DNA from 2 places in the Apilactobacillus sp. EABW-1NA genome. Region 1 is predicted to be linked to the other one. Evidence: riboswitches for the same ligand, from Rfam matches in the RefSeq annotation. Region 1 holds a riboswitch; the other holds the start of a gene.
What was found. Region 1 has a riboswitch for lysine ahead of lysA (diaminopimelate decarboxylase). Riboswitches for the same ligand answer to the same signal wherever they lie in the genome.

Region 2: it holds a riboswitch for lysine, as region 1 does, so the genes downstream of both, OEZ61_RS04255 (amino acid permease) here and lysA (diaminopimelate decarboxylase) in region 1, are expected to answer to the same signal.

What each region holds. Positions count from the first base shown of each region.
Region 1 is NZ_JAPDKO010000011.1:22,561-26,121, reverse strand. It holds gene OEZ61_RS04385 (N-acetyldiaminopimelate deacetylase) at 1-245, opposite strand, end outside; gene dapD (2,3,4,5-tetrahydropyridine-2,6-dicarboxylate N-acetyltransferase) at 250-954, opposite strand; gene lysA (diaminopimelate decarboxylase) at 960-2,276, opposite strand; lysine riboswitch at 2,423-2,607, opposite strand; gene OEZ61_RS04370 (aspartate kinase) at 2,787-3,561, shown strand, end outside.
Region 2 is NZ_JAPDKO010000010.1:53,312-56,872, forward strand. It holds gene OEZ61_RS04250 (deoxynucleoside kinase) at 1-281, opposite strand, end outside; gene OEZ61_RS04255 (amino acid permease) at 399-1,856, opposite strand; lysine riboswitch at 1,962-2,140, opposite strand; gene OEZ61_RS04260 (GNAT family N-acetyltransferase) at 2,180-2,677, opposite strand; gene OEZ61_RS04265 (alpha/beta hydrolase) at 2,733-3,542, shown strand.

The DNA.
Region 1 (3,561 bases):
CCAGTCTTTTCACTAACCGGTAGGGCATCCATATCACAACGGTAACCAATGGTTTTAGTCGAGTTGCTTCCATTCACCTTTACCAAAATCGCAGTTGGTAATTGTTCAGGAGTAAAAACTTCCATATTATCTGTAGCAAATTCGTTGATTAATTCTAATAGGTATTGATGGGTTTGACTTTCGTGCATCGCTAATTCTGGAATCTGATGCAAATGGCGTCTCACCGCAATTAAATCTAAGGTCATATCATCACAACTTTCTTAGTGCATCTTCTAATTGAGTCTTTCCCTTGGTTTGATCGTCAATATCTTTAATTTTTCGTGCTGGGTTTCCGGCAACTAATGTGTTTGGTTCAACGTCGTGTAAAACAATTGATCCGGCTGCAACAACTGCACCTTCACCAACGTGAACTCCTTCGATTACAACGGCGTTAGCACCGATTAATACGTTGTCGTCAATGCGAACTGGAGTAGCTGAAGCTGGTTCGATTACACCCGCTAGGACTGCACCGGCACCAATATGACTGTGCTTTCCAACGATGGCACGACCACCCATGACAACTCCCATATCAATCATGGTGTCTTCACCGATTTCACAACCGATGTTGATAACGGCACCCATCATGATAACCGCGCGGTCACCAATCTTAACTTGGTCTCTGATAGTAGCACCCGGTTCGATACGAGCGTTAACGTTTTTGATGTCTAATAGTGGTACGGCTGAGTTTCTAGCATCGTTTTCCAATTCGTATTCAGTCACTAAATCTGACTTCAAGATTGGTTCGATGTCTTTCCAGTCACCAAAGACAGTTGCGCTTTGATCATTTCCGAATACCTTTACTGATTGTGGAAAATCAATTTGTGCAATTCTTCCATTAATATATGCCTTAACTGGCGTCTTCTTTTCTGCGTTTTGAATATAGCTAATGATTTCTTGTGCGTTTAGTTCTGCCATAATAATTAATCTCCTAATTCTAAGTTATTATCTAGTTCGTATAAGTTTTCAAATGATTGACGCTTAGTGACTAATTGAGCCTTACCCTTTTCCACAAAGACAATTGCTGGCTTTAGGTTCAAGTTGTAGTTGGAAGCCATTGAGTATCCGTAAGCCCCTGTGTCTAAGACGGCAACGACGTCTCCGGCGTTTAGGCTAGGTACGGATGCGTTCTTGATTAAAACGTCTCCTGATTCACAGTACTTACCAACTAAACGAACCTCTTCAACGGGTTGGGCGCGTGGGTTGCTTGCTGAAACAACTTCGTATTCAGCGTCGTATAACATTGGTCTGATGTTATCACCCATTCCACCGTCGACTGCGACGTATGGCTTGATGCCGTCAACTCTCTTTTGTGATCCAACGGTGTAAAGTGTTAAACCGGCTGAACCGACGATGCTTCGACCTGGTTCAATCCAGATAGCTGGAATTTGTAGGTTGTATTGACTGGCTTGTTCCTTGATGGTGTTGATGATACTTTCAACAAACTTTTCAGGAGCTAGGTAGCCGTCGGTTGAAACATATTGAATTCCAAATCCGCCACCCAAGTCCAAGACTTTAGTAGTGAAGTCGTATTCTGTGTTGAACTTGTTAGCTATTTGCATCATCTTAACTGCTAATGCATTGAAACCATCTGGTGATGAAATTTGTGAACCAATGTGAGCATGAAAACCTAATACATGAACTCTTGAGTTCTTATGTAGTAGTTCAAACCCTTCTTCAACCTGGCCTGATGCAAGATCAAAACCAAACTTGCTGTCAACCTGACCAGTTTGGATAAATTCATGAGTATGAGCTGTAATTCCTGGAGTAATTCTCATGATGACGTTGGTGGTTTCATTCAACTCTTCAACCACTTGGTTGATTAGTTCAATTTCATGGAAGTTATCAACCATGATGACACCAACGTGATTTTTAATCGCTAGTCTTAATTCTTCTAAAGACTTGTTGTTACCGTGGAAACTCATCTTTTCGGCTGGGAAACCGGCATGCAAAGCAACTGCAATTTCACCTCCGGAAACAACATCGATGTGTCCGCCCTCTTGGTTCACCAATTGATACATCGCTGTATTGGCAAACGCCTTGCTAGCGTATGAAATCTCGTAATCAATATCGTTTTGTTCAAAAATCTTATTAAACTGATGGAATTGATCGCGGATAGCTGAAACGTTGTAAACCATCAATGGAGTTCCAAATTGGTGAGCAAGTTCAACTGCATCGCAACCATCTATCTGCAAATGTCCATCTGCATTAATGTCATTATCTGTAATTTGATTTGTCATAATAAACAGCCTTTCTAATCGAATGATTTTTAGGTCGTTTTAAACTCGACAAATTGAAAACAAAAAAGGTTCTTTTGGATGAGTGGGCACACTATCCAAAAGAACCTTTAAAATTTTTATTAATCAATTTCTAATTTTTAGGATTCAATTGTCGAAAGCGCTCCACAAGACATATTTTCTTGTGACAGTCCATGCATTCTTCACACACGTCCCAGAAAATGATCTCTGCAAAAAATCATTAACTTCGGCAAGTTCACCTTTCAATAAAGCTCATAGTCATTGCAGTGACTGACTTCATCTACTAATCTCGCTTGCGACCTCTTCGATTACGTTTAACTATATTCTAATAGTTGAATTACGTCAAGCGATTTTGTGAAATTATTTTTTTATGTTTTTTTACTTCCATATGAGGGACTTAAATTGCGTAAAAAATTCAAAAATGATAACTTGTCTAATTATTTTTTAATGTTAAAATACAAATCAATAATTTAAGATTGCGAGTTGATTTACATGTCCAAATTAGTAAAATTTGGTGGAAGTTCACTAGCCAATAGCGAACAATACGCCAAGGTTATAAACATCATTTCAGAAGATGAACAACGTAAAGTCGTTGTCGTTTCCGCTCCTGGTAAACGCTTTGATGATGATGTCAAAATCACAGATCTATTAATTCAATACGCAACCCAAGTAATCAACAAAGAGGATTATCAAGCTACTCTAGATGAAATCATTAGTCGTTACGCTGAAATCGCGAACGCATATGACGTTGATGAAGGTGAATTTGCCGGAATTAAGGACACATTCACCAACCTAGCAAAGAAAGATTACAAAAGCGACGAGTACCTAATGGCTGCATTCAAAGCCAACGGTGAAAGAATGAACGCCAAATTAATGGCTGCGGTATTAAACAGTCGTGGAATGAAGGCTCGTTTCGTAGATCCTAAGGATGCTGGAATCGTCTTAGACGACATTAATCCAAACGCAGCCAACCTATTGGATGAGACCTATACCAATTTGGAAAACTTCAAATATTCAGACGATGAAAAATTAGTTTTTCCTGGTTTCTTTGGATACACCAAGGAAGGAAACATCGCTACATTTGCTCGTGGTGGTTCAGACATCACTGGTTCGATTGTCGCTACTGGTCTACATATTGATGTATACGAAAACTTCACAGACGTTAGCTCCATCTACGCAATTAATCCACACCTAGTGGATAACCCATATCCAATCACTAAGATGAGTTATCGTGAAATGAGAGAACTGGCCTACGCTGGTTTCTCAG
Region 2 (3,561 bases), on a different contig from region 1:
CGTTTCATATCAGCATTCAATCTAAATAGTAATGAATCTTCGTAGATAGAACGGTCCATAACACTTAACTTTTCGTTGTGGGCCTTTTCAATATTGTTTAGACGTGTATTTAAGAAGTAAATTTGTAATAAGAATGCATACTTCTTAGGATCCTTGTAAAACAATGGAAGAATTTCGTTATCGTCCACTGATTCGTAATACCCAGTTGAATCAAGATGAGCAGATAGGATCTTAGTTAAAGAGGTTTTTCCGGCTCCAATGGTTCCAGCAAGTACTATCATAATAATCTCCTTAATTTCGTTTTCTAATATACTATTTTAATACATTCAAGTCGTTTTGAATATGAAGAAATTGATGGCAAACAAAAAAGATGCCGTTAAAACGGCATCTTCATTATATTATTTTTCTTCATCTCTTAAATCAGAAGGAGATACATCAACCTTATCTAGAGGAATTAGATGTGTCTTGTGCTTAATCTTGTAACCAATGTATAGAATTAATACAAGTGGTACTGAGATGTAAGTAATTCCGATTTGTTCCCAATCCCAGTTAGCAAATGAGTTTACGTTTTGACCACAAATAACTAAGATACATAGAATTAAAGTAATGATTGGTCCAATTGGGAACCAAGTAGCATGGTACTTCAATTCGTCTAGTGAATGACCTTGCTTGATGAAGGCTCTTCTGAAACGGTAATGTGATAGTGCAATTCCGACCCAAGCAATAAAACCAGTAAGACCAGAAGCGGCAACTAACCATAGATAAATTTGTGGACCTTCGATACTTGTAATGAAAGTAAGTAATGCAATCACAGTAGTAACTGTTAAGGCACCAACTGGAATACCGCGACGGTTAGTCTTACCCATAGCCTTAGGAGCGAATCCTTGGTGAGCCATTGAGTAAAGCATTCTAGTTGAAGCATACATTCCTGAGTTAGCTGATGAAATGACTGAAGTTAAGATAACAGCGTTCATAATAGAAGCAGCGGCTGCTAAACCAGCACGCTTGAATACGATTGTAAATGGACTAATTGCAACATCGGTAGCACTTGAACCTAATAGATCAGGACTAGTGTAAGGAATGATTGAACCAATTACGAAGATTGCTAGGATGTAGAATAAGATAATTCTCCAGAAAACATCCTTGATCGCACGTGGAACGGCTTCTCTTGGGTTATCTGATTCACCAGCAGTAATACCAACTAATTCAGTTCCTTGGAATGAGAAACCAGCGACTACGAATACCGCTAAAATCATTGGAATACCACCAACGAATGGCGCTTGCTTGTAAGTGAAGTTAGATAAACCAATGTAGTGGCCACCCATGATACCAAAAATGGTTAAAACACCAACAGCTAAGAAGATAAAGATTGTAATAACCTTAATCAATGACATCCAGAATTCTGTTTCACCGAATGACTTAACTGATAATGCGTTCACACAAAGGATTAGTGCTAATGTAATCGCACTGAAAATCCAACCTGGCATGTGTGGTAACCAGAACTTCATTACTAAAGCTGCAGTTGAGATATCAACGGCAACGGTAATTGCCCAGTTGAACCAGTAGTTCCAACCCATGGCAAATCCAAGCGCTGGGTCAACGTACTTACCTGCGTAAGCCGCGAATGAACCTGAGATAGGTGTGTTGGTTGCCATTTCACCTAAACTAGTCATTAAAAAGTAAACCATTAGTCCCATTAATAAGTAAGCAACTAATGCTCCACCAGGTCCCGCTTGGCTAATAACTGAACCAGAGGCAACGAATAGACCGGTACCGATTGAACCACCTAAGGCAATCATAGAAACGTGTCTAGTCTTTAAACCTCTCTTTACATGATTATTTGAGTTTTCACTCATGATGTATTTCACCCTCTATAAGTATTTCTAAGAGGTGCCGATAATAACTAAAAAAGTCTCTTCCTGTAAACACAAGAAGAGACCATAATAATTTCTTTTAATTATTGATCACAAAGCACTCCGTGGAATTAACCACGACAGTCTCTAGCCTATTAAGCTAGAACCCAACAAACTCGATTCATAAGGAATCGGTCGTTTCGGCAGACATCCCCTTTCACCATCAATCGTTGTCGCCCTATCGACTCATGATGGCTACTTTTGTCAGCTGCGCCTCTTCTTAGATTTCTACAACATTATATATTAATGTCTTTACGATTACAATACTATTTTACTTTCATTTCAAAAACGAGGTTGTCTTCGTATTCATCCACCTGTGTAAAACCTAAACTGTGTAAAACTTTTTGCGAAGGTAAATTACGGGCTTCAACCGTTGCTTCGACCACCTTTACGGGTGCTTTTAGACAATTTAAAACCTCACCCAATGCATAGGTCATGTATCCACGCTGTTGATAACTTGTGTTAATAAAGTAACCTAATTCGATATTTTCGTAATCCGGTTCAAAGTTATCCCCAATTTCCGGAAAAATATTAATAATCCCGATTAGTTTTCCACCGTTGATAAGTCGAATTGCATACGTTTTATTGGTATCATTTTCGGATTCGAACAGCATATGCACCTTTCTTTCATCGTTAACTGGCTCAAAGCCGGTCTTTTTGGCTAGTTGTTCATCGCGCATCATTTCATAATAGTCGGCAAAATCATCTGTGCGTAACTCAGTGACTGCCACTTCTTTTTCAGGTGAATTATTCTTTTTATCCACAATCATTATCTCCTTGCGTTAAAATATATGTAAAACATATTTGAGAGGTGCTTACATGAGAATCATCAGAGAATCGATTCGTCAAAACTCAAACGCTTTTCTTCAAGGATATCTTAAATCAGCAGATGTGCAAACTAATCAATACAAATATCCTGCCGTAATCGTCGTTCCCGGTGGATCTTATACTCACATTTCACTCCACCAAGCAGAAAGCTTTGCACTCAATTTCAGTGCCAACGGTTACCAAAGTTTCTATCTAAGATACACATTCGAACAAGAAGCAATGCCACTAATGCCCAATCCACTAGAGGAATTGGCCAACAGCATCAAATACATTCGAGAACACGCCAACGAATTCAATATCGATGAAAGTAGAATCGTGATTGCCGGATTCTCCATTGGTGGTCATATCTGCAGTCTCTACAATGACTTTTATCACACCGATTGGATGCAAAAACTAGCCGGTGTGGATAACGCAGAGATTTTGAAACCAAATGCGGTTATCCTAAGCTACCCTGTGACTAACTTAACCTGTGGTTTCCCTAAGGATAAGGAAAGCATCTTAAACTGGGTATCAGATGAACAACAAGTAAAGGCTGACGAACACGTTTCAGCTAAAAACATGCCAACATTTATCTGGCACACCGCCGACGATCCATTCGTTCCTGTGGAAAACGCGCTTAAGTATTCCATTAAGTTAAACGAATACAATGTGGATAATGAATTACACATCTTCCACCACGGTCCTCACGGAATGGGACTTGCCAATAATATTACATCCTGGAACGAAGATTCCAATAACGCCCGTGTCGCCGAATGGTTTGACCTTGCCATTACCTGGTTAGATGAAATCTGGGCAAAATAAAAGAACTGATGAATTTCAT